Regions from separate parts of the Sphingomonas sp. S6 genome, predicted to be linked through region 2. Evidence: predicted binding sites of a transcription regulator. Region 2 holds the regulator's gene; each other region holds the start of a gene.

Region 1 (6,654 bases), on a different contig from region 2:
GATCGCTTCAGCCCCAGCCGCGCATACAGCACACCGCCCAGCGCCAGACCGATCCAGAACGCCCAGAAACCGATGACCACGTCGTACAGCGCGATCTCGTCATTGGTGAAGCCCAGGTCGTCGAGCAGCAACCGCAGCGCCTGCTGCCCCAGCGTATCGCCGATCTTGTGGAGCAGGATGAAGGCCAGGATCAGCCACGCGCCGTGGCGGCGGAAGAATTCCAGGAATGGCCCGACGATCGACGCGCGCACCTCGGCAAGCCCGCGCCGCTGCGCCGGTTCACGCCGCCGCGCCGGCTCGCCGCGGGTCAGCGCGACGATCATCGCTGGCAGCGCGAACAGCACGCAGGCGAGATAGGCGACATGCCAGTTCGATCGGGCCGCGATCACCAGCGCCAGCGATCCGGCCAGCACCGACCCGATCTTCCAGCCATATTGCGTCATGCCCGAACCGACGCCCATCTGTTCGGGCTCCAGCGTCTCGATGCGATAGGCGTCGATGACGATATCGTAGGTCGCGCCGGCAAAGCCGACCAGCACGACCGCGATGATCGTCGCCTGCAAATTGGCCGCCGGGTCGACCAGCGCCAGATTGGCGACCGCCGCCATCACCATTACGCCCGCCAGCAGGATCCACGACACGCGTTGCCCCAGCGCGCCGATCACCGGCAGGCGCACGCCATCGACCATCCAGGCCCATAACGGCTTCAGATTGTAGACGAGGAAGCCCAGCGTGAAGGCGGTGATCGTCGCCTTGTCCAGCCCGTCCTGCTTCAGCCGCGTCGTCAGCGTCGCGCCGATCATCGTGAAGGCGAGGCCCGACGAGATGCCCATGAAGAACACCGCGATTGGCCCGCGTTCCGCATAGGGCGCCAGCGGCGTCAGCCGCGCCCGGATCGCCGGCGAACGGCGCATGATCGCGATGACGAGCGCGGCGCAGGCCGCGACGATGAGGAAGTAGAGATTGTTGCCGGTCAACATGGCGGCAACACTAACGGCTTATTCGCCGCCGACCAGCGGGATTACGCGGCGGGCGCTTCCCCCGGCGGTGCGGCAAACAGCGCGAAGCCGGTGGGCAGCTTGCGCGGGCGCTTGCCCGCCAGCGCGGAGTCGATCGCCTCGATCGATCCGATCAGGTCGCGCTGCTGATAGGGTTTGACGAGGCGCCCGGTCGCCAGCACCTCCGCCTCGGGCGGGAAGCGACCGGTGACGAACAGCACCGGCACCGAGGCCTCGCGGGCGCTGCGCGCGACGTCCAGCCCCGATCCGTCCGCCAGATTGACGTCGACCAGGACGAGGTCCAGCGCCTCTCCCGATTCCAGCACGGCCACCGCCTGTGCCACGCGGTCCACCGTCGCGATGATCGTATAGCCCGCCTCGCGCAGGATATGTTCGGTATCGAAGGCGATCAGTGGCTCGTCCTCGACCACCAGCAGCCGCTCGATCAGCCGCTTCTTCCGCCCGAACAACATATGACGACACGCCCCTTGGTTGACGGCGTTATCCCTTGTCACGCCCGATTCGGGTAACGCGCATCTGGCGGCAAGTGATGCAAATTTTTTCACGCTCGGCACAATTGCGCGTATGGGGCGTCGATGGCCGACCCCAAAGACCCCCGCACCCCTGCCGCCGCGGGCAAGACGCCCGGCGACCGGATCGCGAAACTGCTGGCCCGCGCGGGCGTCGCCAGCCGCCGCGAGATCGAACGCATGATCGCCGAAGGCCGCGTCGCGCTCGACGGCAAGGTGCTCGATACCCCCGCCACCGTGTTGACGTCGCTGCGCGGCGTTACCGTCGATGGCCAGCCCGTCGGCTCGCCCGAACCGACGCGGCTGTTCCTGTATCACAAGCCGACCGGCCTGCTGGTCACCGAACGCGACCCCAAGGGGCGGCCGACGATCTACGATCGCCTGCCCAACGATCTGCCGCGGCTGGTCCCCGTCGGGCGGCTCGACCTCAATACAGAGGGGCTGTTGCTGCTCACCACCGACGGCGGCTTCAAGCGTCAGCTCGAGCTGCCCGCAACCGGCGTTGAGCGCAGCTATCGCGCGCGCGCCTACGGCAACGTCACGCAGCAACAGCTCGAAGAACTGGCCGAGGGCGTCGAAATCGAGGGCATTCGCTACGGCTCGATCGATGCCAATATCGAGCGCCGCACCGGCGCCAACGTGTGGATCGAGATCACGATCACCGAAGGCAAGAACCGCGAGGTCCGCCGCGTCCTCGAACATCTGGGCCTTCAGGTCAGCCGCCTGATCCGTACCCGCTACGGCCCGTTCGTACTCGGCGACCTGCCGGTCGGCGGGATCGGCGAGGTGAAGCAGCATGAGATCGTCGGCTTCCGCAAGACGCTGAAGGGCGGCGCACCGGACGAGCCGATCGCGGCCACTCCCCGCGCCGGCTTCCGCACCGCGCCCAGCGTCGATCGCACCACCCGCACGCGTCGCGGCGCCGAGCGTGGCGTGGAGCGGCCGGCAACCGCACGGCCGACGACGACAGGTGAGCGCCCGACGCGATCGCGCCCGCGTCCCGAGGGTGGCGTGGAACGCCCCGCCGCGGCCCGCACGTCGACCCCGCGCTCCGCCGCCACCGGCGAAGCGCCCCGCCCCGGCTTCCGCACGCCCGCGACGACCGACCGCGCCGCCCGCACGCGAACCCGAAACGACGCGCGGCCCCGCGAGGAAAAGGCCAACGTCCCCACCGGTGGCTCGGCGATGAAGCCGTGGGAACGGGCAGACGACCGTGGCGGCGATCGCACCGCCGATCGCAACCGCTTGGGCGATGCGCCCCGCTTCGGCCGGAACAAGCCCGACGCCTCCCGCTCCGGCCCCCGCCCCCCGCGTGGCGACGGACCGGCGCGTGGCGGCCCCGCGGGCGGTCGCGGATCGTCGCGGCCGTCGAACGGGCGTCCGCCCAGCGGTGGGTTCAAGGGCGGGCCGAAGGGCGGACCGCGCGGGGGCCGCTCGTGAGGGTGATCGCCGGCCAGTGGCGCGGGCGTCCGCTCGTCGCGCCCAAGGGCGACGCGACGCGCCCGACCGCCGATCGCACGCGCGAGGCCTTGTTCTCGATGCTCACCAGCCGCCTCGGCAGCTTCGAAGGGCTCGCCGTCGCCGATCTGTTCGCAGGATCGGGCGCGCTGGGGATCGAGGCGCTGTCGCGCGGTGCGGCGTCCTGCCTGTTCGTCGAACAGGACGGTGCGGCGCTGGATGCGCTCAAGGCCAACCTCGCCAAGCTCGGCACGCGCGGCGACGTGCGCAGCGGGTCGGTGATGGCGCTGGGGCCAGCACGCGCGCCGCTCGACCTCATCATGATGGACCCGCCCTACGGCACCGGTGCAGGCTTGGTTGCATTGGATAAATTGGCGCGGCTGGGCTGGACGAACGCCGCGACCTGGGTCAGCATAGAGACCGCACGCGACGAGGAGGTCGAGGTCGCCGGGTTCGCCATCGATACCAGCCGCGTGCATGGAAAGGCCCGTGTCACACTGTTGCGGGCCGCCTGATCGCAACAGGAGGGAGCCATGGCGACGCAGTTGATTCCCCACCATTACGATGCCCCGCGGCGGTCGGGGCCGCAGGCGGTGGTCGGATGGGTGCATCATCCTTTGCCCAAGGGCATCGAGCTGGAGGTGCAGACGACGCCGTCCGCACAGGCGCTCGACAATCAGCAGATCGCGACGACGCGGCTGGTGCTCAGCCGCAACCAGGCGCTGCTGCTCGCCAGTTTCCTGCTCAACGCGACGGGTTATTCCGAGGCCGACGTCCCCAAGCGCAGCGTGTCGCGCTGGCCGCGCTGGTTTAGCCGGCGGTCCTGACCCGCGGCAACAGCGCAAGGCCGGCGAGGCTCACCATACCCGCCGCGACCAGATACAGGCCGATCCACCACAGCCCGCGGGCGGCCAGCGCCTGTGCAGCGATCGGCGCGAGCGCCCCGCCTAGAATGCCGCCGACGTTGAACGTCATCGACACGCCCGTGTAGCGCACGCCTGCCGGAAACAGCGTCGGCAGCCAGCCGCCAAGCGGGCCATAGGCAAAGCCCATCACGAACAGCGCGAAGGCCAGCCACGCGAACACCACGACCAGCGACCCGGCGCCCAGCATCGGCCCCATCAGCGCGCCGGCGACGATGCAGCCTAGAAAGCCGATCACCAGCATCCGCTCCGCCCCCGTCCGGTCCGCCAGCACGCTTGCGACGATCACGCCCGCGGCCAGAAACAGGATCGCGACCAGCTCGACGCCGAGCAGCGCCGTCTTGTCATATCCCAGCGTCGTCGTGCCGTAGCTCAGCGTAAAGGCGGTCGCGAGGTAGAAGAGCGCGAAGCACGCCACCACCCCGCCGGTGCCGGCCAGCAGCGCACGGCCATGACCGGCGAACAGCGTCGCGAGCGGCACCTTGGGCAGCGCCTCCGCCTTAGCCGCTTCGACGAAAGCGGGCGTCTCGGTCAGCTTGAGCCGGATCCACAGGCCGAGCGCTACCAGCACCACGCTGAGCAGGAACGGCAGGCGCCACCCCCAGGCACGAAACTGATCGTCGCTCAGCGTCAGCCCCAGCAGCAGGAACAGCCCATTCGCCAGGATGAACCCCACCGGCGCCCCCAGCGGCGGAAACATGCCCCACGTATTGCGCCGATGCGGCGGCGCATTCTCGACAGCGAGCAGCGCCGCGCCGCCCCATTCGCCGCCCAGCCCCAGCCCCTGCCCCAATCGCATCAGGCACAACAGCAGCGGCGCGACGAGACCGAAGCGCTGATAGGTCGGCAGGAAGGCGATCGCGACCGTCGATCCGCCCATCAGCAACAGGCTGGCGACCAGGGTAGACTTGCGGCCGATCCGGTCGCCGAAATGCCCGAACACCGCCGCGCCGATCGGCCGGGCGAAGAAGGCCACGGCAAAACTCGCGAAGCTCATCATCTGCCGCGCCGACGCACTCTCCCCCGGAAAGAACAGCGCCGGAAACACCAGCGCCGCGGCGGTGGCGTAAATGTAGAAATCGTAGAATTCGACCGCCGTACCGACGAGGCTCGCGGTCAAAATCCGGCGCGGCGAGGCTGGCGTGACGGCGGCGTCCGGGACTTCGGCGGCAGGGGCTTGACTCATGCCGCCCTTCTAACCCCCAAATAAAGGCATCTGGCAACAAAGTTGCCATCCCTTCGCAACATTCCGCCGCTAGCGGGATGCCACCGCGGCTCCCCTCCCCCTGTGGGTCGCGATGTATCGGTCGGCTTTCTGTCGCCCGATGCTCCCTGAACTACGGGGCGGCCGCACCGGTGGCTGCCCCGATTTTTCCGGGCTTCCCGCGCTCGCAGCTTGCCGAGCCAAGCGCCGTTCCCTACCTGTTCGCCGGTGACCGACACCGCCTCCCCCGCCGCCCTGCAGGATCCGCCGTATCTGAAGGGGTTGAACCCGCCGCAGCGCGATGCGGTGCTCACCACCGAAGGCCCGGTGCTGATGCTGGCCGGCGCGGGTACGGGCAAGACCGCCGCGCTGACCGCGCGGCTCGCGCATCTGCTGTGGACGCGCAAGGCGTGGCCCTCCGAAATCCTCGCCGTCACCTTCACCAACAAGGCCGCGCGCGAGATGCGCGAGCGCGTCGGCCGGATGGTGGGCGACGCGGTGGAGGGCATGCCGTGGCTCGGCACCTTCCATGCGATCGGCGCCAAGATGCTCCGCCGCCATGCCGAGCTGGTCGGGCTGCAGTCGAACTTCACCATCCTCGACACCGACGACCAGCTGCGTCTGCTCAAGCAACTGATCGTCGCTGCCGACATCGACGAAAAGCGCTTCCCCGCGCGCAGCCTCGCCGGCCTGATCGATGATTGGAAGAACCGGGGCCTCATCCCCGCCGATATCGATGCCGGCGAAAGCGAACGCTACGCCAACGGGCGCGGCGGCGAGCTGTACGCGCAATATCAGGCGCGGCTGCGCAGCGTGAACGCCTGCGACTTCGGCGACCTGCTGCTCCACATGCTCACCATCCTGAAGACCCATGCCGATGTGCTGCGCACCTATCAGGAGCGCTTCAAATACATCATGGTGGACGAATATCAGGACACCAACATCGTCCAGTATCTGTGGCTGAGGCTGCTCGCCCAGACGCGCAAGAATATTGCCTGCGTCGGCGACGACGATCAGTCGATCTATTCGTGGCGCGGCGCGCAGGTCGAAAACATCCTTAAGTTCGAGAAGGATTTTCCCGGCGCCAAGGTGATCCGCCTCGAACAGAACTACCGGTCGACGCCGCATATCCTCGGCGCCGCGTCGGGCGTGATCGCCCATAACGGCGGGCGGCTCGGCAAGACGCTGTGGACCGAGCTCGACGTGGGCGAAAAGGTGCGCGTACTCGGCGTCTGGGACGGGCCGGAAGAAGCGCGCCGGGTCAGCGACGAGATCGAGGCCGCGCAGCGTAACGGCACCCCCCTCGACCATATCGCCATCCTCGTCCGCGCGCAGCATCAGACGCGCGAGTTCGAAGACCGCTTCATCTCGATCGGCATGCCGTACCGCATCGTCGGCGGCTATCGCTTCTACGAACGCGCCGAAATCCGCGATGCGCTCGCCTATTTGCGCATCGTCAACCAGCCGTCGGACGATCTCGCCTTCGAACGCATCGTCAACGTTCCCAAGCGCGGCCTCGGCGACAAGGCGATCGCCAAGAT
Region 2 (6,654 bases):
CGTGCAGCGCAGCGAGGAGCGTTCGAGCGTCGGCGGTCAGCAGGTCCGAAGCTGCCTGATCCATGGCGAGCGGCCGGACCGCAAACAGGAAAGCGGCGCCCTCGCTCAGTTCGTTGAGGTTGGCGGCGCGCGCCTTCAGCACCGGCATCGCGCGGGTGAGCAGATCGACGTCGGTATAGCCGCCGATCCCCGCGACCAATCCAGCCAGTCGCGCGTCGTCCGCGGCACGGATGTAATGGCCGTTGAGGTTTTCGAGCTTCTTCAAGTCGAAGCGCGACGGGCTCTTGCCGACCGCGTCGAGGTCGAACCATTCGGTCGCCTGTTCGCGACTGATGATCTCGTCGTCGCCATGGCCCCAGCCGAGACGGAGCAGGTAATTGTCGAAGGCTTCGGGCAGGATGCCGAGTTCGTCGCGATACGCCTCGATCCCCACCGCGCCGTGGCGCTTCGACAGCTTGGCGCCGTCGGTGCCGTGGATCAGCGGGATATGCGCGTAGACCGGCTCCGGCCAGCCATTCGCCTTGTAGATCGGCAGCTGACGGAAGGCGTTGTTGAGGTGATCGTCGCCGCGGATCACGTGCGTCACGCCCATGTCGTGATCGTCGACCACCACCGCGAGCATATAGGTCGGCGTGCCGTCCGAGCGCAGAAGGATGAGGTCGTCGAGCTCGCTGTTCTGGACCGTCACCGACCCCTGTACCTGGTCGTCGATCGTCGTCGCGCCCTCACGCGGCGCCTTCAGGCGCACGACGAAGGGCTGGCCGTCCGGCGCGGTGGCCGGATCGGCATCGCGCCAGGGCGAGCGGATACGCAGCGGCTGCTTCGCCGCCTGGGCCGCCTCGCGCTGCGCGGCGATCTCGTCCTGCGTCATATAGCAGCGATAGGCATGGCCGTTCGCCACCATCTGATGCGCAACCTCGGCATGGCGGTCGGCGCGCGCGAACTGGAAGACGGCGTCGCCGTCCCAGTCGATGCCCAGCCATTGCAAACCGGCGAGGATCGCGTCGATCGCCGGCTGCGTCGAGCGGGCGCGATCGGTATCCTCGATCCGCAGCAGGAACGTGCCGCCGTGGTGACGCGCGTACAACCAATTGAACAGCGCGGTACGCGCGCCGCCGAGGTGCAGATAGCCGGTGGGCGAGGGGGCGAATCGCGTGACTATTCCCGCGCCGTCGCCCGAACGATTTTCAACTGTTGCGCCCAACCGCGCTTGCTCCCAAAGTTTGAAACCTGATGGCCAGTTCAGCCGCCGCGGCCTCTAGCACGCGCTCCGTGCGCCTTCAAATGCCCCGGGGGTGGCATCGGTTGCGCGATCGTATGGAAGCGTGGCTGGACGCGGAACGCGATCGTATTGCGCTGTGGGTGACGGTTGCGTTCGGGACCGGCGCCGGCGGCTGGTTCCTGATGCCCGACCCGAACCAGTGGATCGCCGCAATGCTGGCGGCGCTGGCCATGGCCTGCGCTGCGGCGGCGATCGGGCGGGGCGGGCGGGCGGCGCATAGCGTCGCTGTCGGCGGTATTATGGTCGCGGCGGGCGTGGCGGCCGCGTGGTGGCGCGCGGAGCAGGTCGCGGCACCGGTACTGGCGCGGCCGGTCGTCGCCGTCGTGACCGGGCGGGTGACCGGGATGGAGGCGCTCGTCGCGCGCGATCTGGTGCGGCTGACGATCGAGAGCGATCCGGGGCTGGGATTGCCGCCGCGGGTGCGGGTCAACCTGTCGACCGACGATGTGCCGAAGGGGTTGGGTGAGGCGGCGCGGATCCGGCTGCGGGCGCGGCTGATGCCGCCGGCTGCGGCGTCGGTGCCGGGAGCCTATGATTTCGCGCGGGCGGCGTGGTTCGCCGGAATTGGCGCGACCGGACGGGGGTTCGCGCCGGTGGAGTTGCTGTCGCCCGGCGCGTCGGAGGGCAGCCTGCGGCGGCGCCTGACTGCCCATATCACGGATCGGCTGGAAGGGAGCCGGGGCGGCATCGCGGCGGCGCTGGCGACCGGGGACGAGGGGGCGATCAGCGAGCGCGATGCGGAGGCGATGCGGCGTGCGGGACTCGCGCATCTGCTGTCGGTCAGCGGGCTGCACATCACCGCGGCGGTGGCGGCGACGATGGTCTTGACGTTGCGGCTGCTGGCGCTGTGGTCGTGGCTCGCCATTCGCGTTCGGTTGCCGTTGGTCGCCGCGGGGATGGGGGCGCTGGCTGCCATCAGCTATACGTTGCTCACCGGATCTCAGGTTCCCACGATCCGGTCGTGCGTCGCCGCGCTACTGGTGCTGGCGGCGCTGGCGATGGGGCGGGAGGCGATGACGCTGCGGCTGGTTGCGGCAGGTGCGATGGTCGTGCTGGCCGTGCGGCCGGAAGCGCTGGTGGGGCCGAGCTTCCAGCTGTCGTTCGCCGCGATCGTGGCGATCGTTGCGCTCCATGAGCATCCGCGGGTGCGCGGATGGTTCGAGCCGCGCGAGGAGTCGCGCACGCGGCGTTTGCTGCGCGGGCTCGGGTCGCTGCTGCTGACGGGCGTGGTGGTCGAGGCGGCGCTGATGCCGATCGCGGTCTATCACTTCCATAAGGCGGGCCTGTACGGGGCTGCCGCCAATATCATCGCCATTCCGCTGACGACGTTCGTCGTCATGCCGCTGGAGGCGGGCGCGTTGCTGCTCGACACGATCGGGCTGGGCGGGCCTTTGTGGTGGCTGACCGACGGGCCGTTGCGGGCGCTGCTGTGGCTGGCGCATGTCGTGGCGGATGCGCCGGGCGCGTCGCTGGCGGTGCCGTCGATGCCAATGGGGGCGTTTCTGGCGATGATCGCCGGTGGGCTCTGGCTGGCGCTGTGGAATACGCGGGTGCGCTGGGTCGGCGTGCTGCCGATCGTCGTCGGCGCCGTCTGGGCGGCGTCGACCCCGCCACCCGACCTACTGGTGACGGGGGACGGGCGACATATGGCGATCCGGGTGGGCGGTCGGCTGGCGCTGCTGCGCGATCGTGCCGGGGACTATACGCGGGCGATGCTCGCCGAAAATGGCGGGACCGATGGCGAGCCATGGCTGCTCGACGATCTGCCGGAGGCCCGGTGCAGCCGCGATGCGTGCGTGGCGACGATCGACGGGCAGGGGCGCCGGTTTCGGGTGCTGGCGACCCGCAGCGGTTACCAACTTGCGTGGAAGGACCTGGTTGTAGCCTGTCAGGCGGCGGATGTGGTGGTGAGCGACCGGCGCCTGCCGCGTGCGTGCCGGCCGCGCTGGCTGCGGCTTGATGCGCCAGTGTTGCGACGGACCGGTGGCGTCATGCTGACCCTGGCGAGCGGGCGGGTGCGCACGGTGATGCACCCCGGGGATCGGCATCCGTGGCTGGTCGGGGCAAAGGTGGCGCCGCCGAGGACGGAGGGCACCACGCCGGCGATCCCGTTCTGATCACGCCATGCCGGCGCGCTGATCCCTCGCGACGGGCATGCCGCTCTGTAGTAGGAGGGCCCAACGCTGAGCCGCCCCTTGCTTCGCTCCGCTCGCGATGATGCCACTTGATCAACCTGATGTCATACCGCCTTAGAGCCTGACCCATTTCCACAGAGCCGTCGCCCCAGCGAAAGATGGGGCCTCTTGCGGCTCCTGTCGCCCGCTATCATCGGAAGATCCCAGCCTTCGCTGGGATGACGCCTGGTTCAACGGCGATGGATCAAACTCCAGAGACGGCTGGCGTTACCGTCCTAACCTGCGGGCAAAGAATCTAAAATCCTGATACGCCCCCCTCAACGGGACGTCGAAGGGGCCGTTTGAAAGTCACAAAAGTCACACGAACGACAGGGTCGTACGCCCCGTCGCCGCGGCGGCCTTGCATCAGTCGTAGCGGCGAAGGATGCCCGACAGCTTGCCCTGCACGCGGACGTGCGAGGGGACGTAGCGCTGGGGTTCATAGGCCCGGTTGGCGGGATCGAGCCGGATCATCGCGCCTTCGCGACGAAAATATTTGAGCGTCGCCTCGCTGTCCTCGATCAACGCAACGACGATCTCGCCATCGCGGGCGATGTCGGTGCGGCGGATCAGCGCGTAATCGCCGTCGAGAATGCCGGCCTCGACCATCGAATCGCCGGAGACCTCGAGCGCATAATGTTCGCCGGTGCCGAGCAACGCCGCGGGGACGGCGAGCATCGAGCTGCCTTCGAACGCCTCGATCGGCACGCCGGCGGCGATCCGGCCGTGCAGCGGGATTTCGACGACGTCATTTGCTGGCGAGGGGGCGGGACGCACATTGCCCGTGGCCGGAGCGCTCGGCGGCGCCGCGAGCGCGGGCGTTTCGGGCGCCTTGCGTTCGGAGCGTTCCGGCATGCGCAGCACTTCGAGCGCACGAGCACGGTTGGGCAGGCGGCGGATGAAGTTGCGCTCCTCCAGCGCGCTGATCAGGCGGTGGACGCCGGACTTGGACTTGAGGTCGAGCGCGTCCTTCATCTCCTCGAACGACGGCGAGATGCCCGTCTCCTCGAGCCGGTCGTTGATGAAGCATACAAGCTCGTGCTGCTTGCGCGTGAGCATAAGCGGTCCTTCCCCGTCAGAACAGACGCGGAACTTCTAGGGAACAATTCGTGGGGCGTCAAGCGATGACGAGGATTTCCGCCGAGTCGCCCGCGCGCGCCGCGGGGGCATCGATCGGTCGCACGATCAGGCAGTGTGAGCGCGCCAGCGTCAGCAGCATCGAACTGTCCTGAATGGTCGAGGCATAGGCGCGGCCGTCGCGCAGTTCCGCGCGCAGATAATCGGTGCGCGCGCCATTGGCGGGCAGGTCTTCGCCCAGGATCGCCATCGTGCTGCGCGGCAGCGGGTCCGCGGCACCAGAAAGGTGCGCGATCAACGGTTTGACGAAGAGTATGGCGGTGACGAAGGCGGATACCGGATTGCCCGGCAAGCCGAGCACCTGCATCGCGCCGCGCCGTCCCGCCATCATCGGCTTGCCCGGCCGCAGCGCGATCCGCCAGAAATCGATGACGCCGCTCGCCGCCTCCAGCGCCGGCCGCACGAGGTCGTGGTCGCCCACCGACGCGCCGCCGGTGGTGACGAGCAGGTCTGCGTCGACGCGGGCGAAGGCTTCGCGCAGGCGATCGAGGTCATCGGGCAGGATGCCGAGGTCGATCAGCTCGACCGGCAGATCGGCGAGCAGGGCCGCCAGCATCGCCCGGTTCGATTCGGGCAGCGCGCTCGGGTCGCCGCCGGTGCCCGGATCGACCAATTCGTCGCCCGTGGCGCAGATGGCGATGCGCACCCGGCGGTGGACCGCGATCGTGCCGATGCCGCCCGTCGCGGCGACGGCGATGCGCGCGGGCGTCAGCCGCTCGCCGCGCGCGATCAGGCGATCGCCGGCGTGAAAGTCGAGGCCGCGGCGGCGGGTGTTGCGGCCGAGTGTCGCTGGACCTTCGCCGGTCAGGTGGATCGTGGTGCCGGAGGCCGCGACCTCCTCCTGGATCATGACCGTGTCGGCGCCGTCGGGGAGTGCGGCACCGGTGAAGATACGCGCGGTCTCGCCAGCGCCGACGGTGCCGGCAAAGGGCCGGCCGGCGGCGCTTTCGCCGACCAGCGTCCACGGGCCGGGCAGGTCGGCGAAGCGGATCGCATAGCCGTCCATCGCCGACAAATCACTGGCGGGCTGGGTGCGGCGGGCGGCGATGTCGTCCGCCGCCCAGCGGCCGGCGGCGGCGGCGAGCGGCACGGTTTCGGTCTCGACCGGCGCTGCGCGCGCGAACAGGCGCGCCTGGGCTTCGTCGATCGGCAGCAGCGCCATGGCGTCAGGCGCGCCAGTCGCCGGAGGCGCCGCCGGCCTTTTCGAGCAGTCGGATGTCGGAGATCGTCATCGCGCGGTCCATCGCCTTCGCCATGTCGTAGATGGTGAGCAGCGCGACCGAGACGGCGGTCAGCGCCTCCATCTCGACGCCGGTCTTGCCGTCGGTGGCAGTCAGCGCGGTGGCGGTGATGCCGGCATCGTCGAGCGTCAGGTCGAGCGTGACACGGGTCAGCGGCAAGGGGTGGCAGAGCGGGATGAGGTCCGCAGTCTTCTTTGCCGCCATGATCCCGGCGACGCGGGCAACGGCGAGCACGTCGCCCTTCTTCGCGGCGCCGTCGCGGATCGCGGCGAGGGCGTCGGAGGCGATGGCGATGCGGCCGGTCGCGACCGCGCGACGCTGCGTCACCGCTTTGTCGCCGACGTCGACCATATGCGCGGCGCCGTCTGCGTCGAGATGGGTGAGGCGACTCACCCGACCAGTGCCCGCGTCGCGGCCTCGACGTCGTCGGCGCGCATCAGCGCCTCGCCGATCAGGAAGCAGCGCACGCCGTGCTGCGCCATCGCGTCGAGGTCGGCGCGGGTTTCGAGGCCGCTTTCGGCGACGAAGGTGCAGCCCTTGGGCGCCTTGCCGACCAGCTCGTACGTGCGGGCGAAGTTGACCGAAAAATCGTGTAGATTGCGGTTGTTGACGCCGATCAACCGCGACTTGAGGCGAAGCGCACGTTCCAGTTCGGATTCGTCATGCACCTCGACCAGCACGTCCATGCCGCAATCGAGCGCCGAGGCCTCGATTTCCGCCATCTGATTGTCGTCCAGCGCAGAGACGATGATGAGGATGGCGTCGGCGCCGATCGAGCGGCTTTCGGTCGCCTGCCAGGGATCGACCATGAAATCCTTGC
Region 3 (6,654 bases), 240 kb from region 2:
TCTGCCAGCGCCTGCTTCATCCGAACGGCCGATCGATCGAGCGGGGCGGCGTGCTGAACCAGCGGGGGCCGTCGGTGGTCATGTGGAAACAGTCTTCCAGGCGGACGCCGAACTTCCCGGGGAGGTAGAGGCCGGGTTCGTCGGAGAAGCACATGCCGGGTGCGAGGCGCGTCGCTTCGCCACGGACGAGATTGACGGGTTCGTGGCCGTCCATGCCGATGCCATGACCGGTGCGGTGCGACAGGCCGGGCAGCTTATAGTCGGGGCCGTAGCCCAGGCTGGTGTAATAGCCGCGGACGGCATCGTCGACGCTGCCAGCGGTGGCGCCGAGCTTCGCGGCGGCGAAGGCGACCTGCTGGCCGCGGGCGACCTGATCCCAGACCTTGCGGTGTTCCGCGCCGGGCGTCCCCTTCGGCACCCAGGTGCGCGAGACGTCGGACTGATAGCCCTGCACGGTGCAACCGCAGTCCATCAGCAGGATTTCGCCCGGCGTGACGCGATATACCTCGCGGCTGCCGTGGGGCAGTGCGGCTGCGGGGCCGATCAGCGCGAGCGCGAATTCGGGGTCGCCGCCCAGTTTGCGCGTCGCAGCGTTCATCAGCGCGCCGATCTCCGCGCCGATCATGCCGGTTTCGACGCGGGGCGCGAGCCAGCGATAGGCCGCCAGCGTGACGTCCGTCGCAGTCTGCATCAGCGCGAGTTCGGCCGGGGTCTTCACCATACGGCAACCGCGGACGACCGGGTTGGCGCTGACTTGCCGTGCGGCGGATGCGAAGCGGGCGAGATCGGCGGGAATGAAGCTGCGGACGGTTTCCTCGATGCCGATCCTGGCGTTGGCGAGGCCGCGCTCCTTCAGCCAGCCGGCGACGATGGCGAGCGCGTTGCCGTCCTCCTGCCAGACGCGCACCTCTGCGGGGACCGCGAGCGACTGATGGACCGAGGGCTCCTCGAAGAAGGGGGTGACGATCAACGGTTGCCCTTCGCGGGGCAGGATGGCGAGCGTCGGACGCTCGCTGCGTCCCCAGCGGACGCCGGTGAAGTAGATCATCGACGATCCCGGCTCGATCAGGACGGCGCCGATGTCGTTCTGCGCCATCAGCGTCTGAGCGCGGGCCAAGCGGCGGGCGCGCTCGTCGGGACCGATCGGCCGGGCGCCGGTGGTAATGTCGCGCAACGCCGACAGGTCGGGTTCGGCAGCACGAAGCATGGCCGACGAGAGCAGCGGCGTAGCGGCGGCCGCGGCGAGAAACGTGCGGCGCGAGGGGGTGAAGGGCATCGCGAAACGATACGGCGCTTGACCCGGCGCTCGCAATCCCCTTCCCTTAGCGGCGAATCCGGGAGGGAATGAATGGCCAAGCGGCTGACTGTATTTATTGTTATCGGCCTGTTGCTCGGCATCGTTACCGGCCTGGTTCTGAACGGCTGGCTGGACGACGGCACGCCGGAGGCCGCGGCGCGGCTGAAGGCGATCGCCGGCTATTTCACGATCGGCACGACGGTGTTCCTGCGGCTGATCAAGATGATCATCGCGCCGCTCGTCTTCGCGACATTGGTCAGCGGCATTGCGCAGATGGGCGATACCGCGGCGTTGGGGCGCGTCGGCGCCAAGGCAATCGGCTGGTTCATCGGCGCGAGCCTGGTGTCGCTGGGCCTTGGCCTGGTGCTGGTCAATGCGATTCATCCGGGCGTCGGCATCAACCTGGCGCTGCCGCCGGCGGGCACCGATGCCGGCGTGGCCACCGCGGCATTCAGCCTCGACAAGTTCATCACGCATATCGTCCCCGCCTCGATGATCGAGGCGATGGCGACCAACGAAATCCTGCAGATCGTCGTCTTTTCGATCTTCGTCGGCGTCGCGCTGACCGCGGTCGGCGAGCGCGGTGCGCCGCTTGTGCGGGCGGTCGACGGCCTCGTCGCCGTCATGCTGCGGATCACCGACTATGTGATGCGCGTGGCGCCGGTGGCGGTGTTCTGCGCCGTGACCGCCACACTCGCCGAGCGCGGTGCGGGGGTGATCGGGCAGCTCGCCTTCTTCATGGGCAGTTTCTATTTCGCGCTCCTGTGCCTGTGGGCAGTGCTGCTCGGCGTCGGGTTCCTCGTCATCGGGCCGCGGATCAAGGACCTGATCCGCTACGTTCGCGAGCCGCTGCTCGTCGCCTTCACCACGGCGTCGTCGGAAGCCGCCTATCCGCGGATGCTGGAGGCACTCGACAAGTTCGGGGTGCCGCCGCGGATCGCGAGTTTCGTCCTTCCCCTGGGCTATTCGTTCAACCTCGACGGTTCGATGATCTACATGACGTTCGCGTCGCTGTTCATCGCCCAGGCCTATGGCATCGACATGCCACTGGGGACGCAGGTGGCGATGCTGCTGTTCCTGATGATCTCGTCCAAGGGGATCGCCGGGGTGCCCCGCGCCAGCCTGGTGGTGATCGCCGCGGTGCTGCCGGTGTTCGACATTCCGGAGGCGGGGCTGCTGCTGATCCTGGCCATCGACCATTTCCTCGACATGGGGCGTACCGCGACCAACGTGATCGGCAATGCGGTGGCGGCGTCGGTCGTCGCGAAATGGGAGGGCGGCTTCGATCCGCGCGAACCCGCCGAGATCGACCCTGCGGTGACCGAGGGGCCGGCGTTGCCGCCGGCCACCAGCTTCAGGCACTAAGCATCGGGGTCAGGCGTAAGCGTAAGCGCCTCCCTTCGCGAGCGCCGCCTGGTACGCCGGGCGGGCGTGGACCTTTTCGAGCCAGGCGATCGTCGCCGGGCGGGAGGCGTCCAGGCCGGCGCGGCTGCGCGCGGCTTCCAACGGGAAGCTCATCATGATGTCGGCGGCCGTCATCGCGTCGCCGGCGAACCATGGGCGCTGCTTCAGCTCCGATTCGACATAGTCGAGATGGACGTCGATCATCGGCTGAATGCGCTTCACCGCGGCCTTGCCCATCAGCGGCACGCGGCTGAGCACCAGCTTCAGCAACAGCGGCGGCATTAGCGAGCCTTCGGCATAATGCAGCCAGAAGCGGTAGCGGAGCGCCGAGTCGCGGTGCGCGGGCGCGCCCAGGCGGCCATCGGCCTTCTCGACCAGATATTCGACGATCGCACCGGTTTCGGCGATGACGTGGCCGCCGTCGGTATCCTCGATCACCGGCGATTTGCCCAAGGGGTGGACCTGCTTCAGCTCGGGCGGCGCGAGCATCGTCTTCTTGTTCCGCTCGTAGCGCTTGACCTGATAGGGCAGGCCCAGCTCCTCGAGCATCCACAGCACGCGCTGCGATCGGCTGTTTTCGAGATGGTGGACGATGATCATGGCTGTTCCCCTGTTGCGGTCGCGCGCCAGATCCAGGCGGAGGCCGGGAGCGCGACGATGCCGTCGGCTGCATAACGCTTCAATGCCGATTTGAGCCGGTCGTCGAGCGACGGATCGGCGGCGTCCTTGAGCGCCGAGGCGAGCGGGCCGATGTGGTGGAAGAAATCGGCGGCATCGGCGACCGGATCGGGGCCGGCCCCGGCGACATAGGCGAAATCGATGCGGGTGGCGCTGTCGACCGTCCAGCCTGCCGATTCTAGGATCGTGGCGGTGGCCGCCTGGTCGGCAAACCCGAAGGGTCCGGGGGCGTAGCCGGGGGCGACCTCTGGGCGGGTGCCGGTGACCTGCTCGATCAAATCGGATGCCCAGACATTGTCGCGGCGATCGCGGAAGCAGGAGAAGACGAGGCGGGCGCCTGAATTGGCCGCGGTGCGCAGCGCCGTGAAGGCGGCGATGGGGTCGGCGAAGAACATGACGCCGTGGCGCGAGACGATGAGGTCGGCGGGTGGGAGTTGCAGGACCATCGCAACGGCGTCGCCGGCGTGGAAGGTGACGGTGCCGCGGTCGCCGGCGCGGGTGTGCGCCGTCCGGATCAGATCGGCGGACAGGTCCAGGCCGGTGACGGTGGCGTCGGGACGCGCGTCGGCGAGTGCGAGGCTGGTGGCGCCGGCGCCGCAGCCGATGTCGATCGCGTGGAAGGGGCCGGCGGGGGCGGCGGTGCGGATCGCGGCGTCGAGATGCGGCGACAGGTTGGCGAAGGAGCGGTCGGTGCGCTGCCATTCGGCGGCCCAGGTGCGGCCGACGCGGCCGGTCCAGTCGGTGGCGGAGGTCATGGGGTGGGTCCGGTCTTGGTGGGGTGGGCGCACGTCTGCCCCTTGCTCTGCGTCACCCCGGACGTGTTCCGGGGTCCACTCAGCCGCGGGGGCGAGGCTTGAGTCTTCAACTGTGCCCGTGCCGCACGGTGGACCCCGGAACACGTCCAGGGTGACGTGGTGAGTGTGGATCGGGCAGGAACGACACCTGCCCCGCTCATCCGGCTGCGGGCGAGGCGTGAGGGGCTATACGGATTACGCCCCCAACCCATTTTCCGCCAAAACGAGCGTGGAAGTGGACGAAGTGGAGGATACGTCATCGTCCGGAGTATCCCATGCGAAAGGGGCCCGCCGTTGCCGGCGAGCCCCCCCGTAGCATCCGATCGGATGGCGCGGCGATCACAGATCGTCGTCGGCTTCCGGTCCGGCCATCATTTCCTCGGCGACCTTTTCGGTGCGCTGGCGGATCGCCTTTTCGAGGCGGTCGGCCATCTCGGGGTTTTCGCGCAAATAGTTCTTGGCGTTCTCACGCCCCTGCCCGATCCGCACCGAATCGTAGGAGAACCAGCTGCCCGACTTTTCGACGAGGCCCGCCTTGACGCCGAGGTCGAGGATCTCGCCGATCTTCGAAATGCCCTCGCCGTACATGATGTCGAATTCGACCTGCTTGAACGGCGGTGCGACCTTGTTCTTTACCACCTTCACACGCGTGGTGTTGCCGGTGACTTCCTCGCGATCCTTGATCGCGCCGGTGCGGCGGATGTCGAGGCGGACGGAGGCGTAGAACTTCAGCGCGTTGCCGCCCGTCGTCGTTTCCGGGTTGCCGTACATCACGCCGATCTTCATGCGCAGCTGGTTGATGAAGATCACCATGCAGCGCGAGCGGCTGATCGAGCCGGTGAGCTTGCGCAGCGACTGCGACATCAGGCGGGCCTGAAGGCCGACGTGGCTGTCGCCCATCTCGCCCTCGATTTCGGCACGGGGGACAAGCGCGGCGACCGAATCGACCACCAGCACGTCGATCGCGTTCGAGCGGACGAGCGTGTCGGTGATTTCGAGCGCCTGTTCGCCGGTATCGGGCTGCGACACGATCAGTTCGTCGATGTTGACGCCCAGCTTCTTAGCATAGACGGGATCGAGCGCATGTTCGGCGTCGACGAAGGCGGCGGTGCCGCCGTTCTTCTGCGCTTCGGCGATGACATGCAGCGCGAGCGTGGTCTTGCCCGACGATTCAGGGCCATAGACCTCGATCACGCGGCCACGCGGCAGACCGCCGACGCCGAGCGCGATGTCGAGGCCGAGGCTGCCGGTCGAGATCGCCTCGACCTGCATCGTTTCCTTCTGACCGAGCTTCATCGCGCTGCCCTTGCCGAAGGCGCGGTCGATCTGCGCGAGGGCGGCGTCGAGCGCCTTTTGACGGTCTGCGTTTGCGGTTGCCATGCCGGTGTCGATCACTTTCAGATTGGCGGCCATCGGGAGGGTTCCTCGCTAGAGCAAGCGCGCGGCATGAGCAACGCGTCTGTTCTGTATGTACGATGTTTGTTCCATGAGAACAAGAGGGGAACTTTGGTTTTTGGCCATGGGGTTGGTGGGATATGGTGCGCGCGAAGACGCGAAGGCGCGAAGCGCGGAGGCGCTGGGGGCGCGGAGGGGTTGCGCGTGTGCAGCGGCTGTTTGGGGCCTTGGGCGTCACCTCAGCGCGGGCTGGGGTCTTTCTCGGCGCTGGTGGTGCGCTGCAACTATAAGATCCCAGCCTGCACTGGGATGACGGTTGGGGAACGGGAGGGCTAGGCCTTTACGTCAGGGTCGTGGCTAGGGTCCACCAGCCCTTGGCCGCGGCTGCGTCACGAGCCGTGTCTCTCGTACCCCCGTCCGCGAACAGAGCGAAACAGGTGGCGCCGCTGCCGGACATGCGCGCCAGGCGGACGCCCTCTGCCAGTTCGAGGAGCGACAGGACGTCGGCGATGACGGGGGCGAGTGCGAGCGCGGCGGGTTGCAGGTCGTTGCGGCCGGCGATGGCGCGGGTGAAGAGGGCACCCTCTCCGGCTATGCCGCCGCGGTCGGTGCCGTCCCAGCGGGCGAAGACGGCAGCGGTGCTGACCGCGACGCCGGGGTTGACGAGGAGCAACGGCGTGCCGGTGAGGCCGGTGATGGGGACCAACGCCTCGCCCTTGCCGGTGCCCAAGGTGGTGCGGCCGTCGAGGCAGGCGGGCACATCGGCGCCGAGCGTTTCGGCGAGGACGAACAGACGCGGGTCTCCCGGCGCGATAGCGTGCAAGCGGGCGAGCGCGCGTAGCGTCGCGGCGGCGTCGGCCGAACCGCCGCCTATCCCTGAGGCGATGGGGAGATGCTTGTCGAGCGTGATCGCGTGATGCCGGGCGATGCCGAACGTGTCGCGGAAAGCGCTGGCGGCCTTTTGCACGAGGTTCGGGCCGGAGGCCGTCTCGAGTGCCGCGGCAAACGGGCCGGTGATGGCGAAGCTGTCAGTGTCGGCGGGCACGACCGTCACCGTGTCGCCGTCGGCCGCGAAGGCGAACAGCG

Evidence for each region. Region 2 encodes LexA, which represses DNA repair genes until DNA is damaged. Its sites were predicted from a motif close to GTTCCNCNCTTGTTCT; they were not measured.
Region 1: a site for LexA is predicted at 5,323-5,338, ahead of ACGVWT_RS12010 (UvrD-helicase domain-containing protein). Genes of this name have one in related genera too.
Region 3: a site for LexA is predicted at 5,663-5,678, ahead of recA (recombinase RecA). Genes of this name have one in related genera too.

Annotation. Positions count from the first base shown of each region.
Region 1 covers NZ_JBIEOE010000006.1:179,528-186,181, reverse strand. The annotation lists gene ACGVWT_RS12040 (AmpG family muropeptide MFS transporter) at 1-980, opposite strand, end outside; gene ACGVWT_RS12035 (response regulator) at 1,022-1,471, opposite strand; gene ACGVWT_RS12030 (pseudouridine synthase) at 1,595-2,968, shown strand; gene rsmD (16S rRNA (guanine(966)-N(2))-methyltransferase RsmD) at 2,965-3,501, shown strand; gene ACGVWT_RS12020 (hypothetical protein) at 3,520-3,813, shown strand; gene ACGVWT_RS12015 (MFS transporter) at 3,797-5,095, opposite strand; gene ACGVWT_RS12010 (UvrD-helicase domain-containing protein) at 5,342-6,654, shown strand, end outside.
Region 2 covers NZ_JBIEOE010000001.1:161,077-167,730, forward strand. The annotation lists gene gltX (glutamate--tRNA ligase) at 1-1,204, opposite strand, end outside; gene ACGVWT_RS00820 (ComEC/Rec2 family competence protein) at 1,318-3,399, shown strand; gene lexA (transcriptional repressor LexA) at 3,823-4,515, opposite strand; gene ACGVWT_RS00830 (molybdopterin molybdotransferase MoeA) at 4,574-5,755, opposite strand; gene moaC (cyclic pyranopterin monophosphate synthase MoaC) at 5,760-6,227, opposite strand; gene trpC (indole-3-glycerol phosphate synthase TrpC) at 6,224-6,654, opposite strand, start outside.
Region 3 covers NZ_JBIEOE010000001.1:401,482-408,135, reverse strand. The annotation lists gene ACGVWT_RS01910 (phytanoyl-CoA dioxygenase family protein) at 1-20, opposite strand, end outside; gene ACGVWT_RS01905 (Xaa-Pro peptidase family protein) at 17-1,276, opposite strand; gene ACGVWT_RS01900 (dicarboxylate/amino acid:cation symporter) at 1,349-2,662, shown strand; gene ACGVWT_RS01895 (glutathione S-transferase family protein) at 2,672-3,301, opposite strand; gene ACGVWT_RS01890 (class I SAM-dependent methyltransferase) at 3,298-4,134, opposite strand; gene recA (recombinase RecA) at 4,513-5,586, opposite strand; gene ACGVWT_RS01880 (4-(cytidine 5'-diphospho)-2-C-methyl-D-erythritol kinase) at 5,909-6,654, opposite strand, start outside.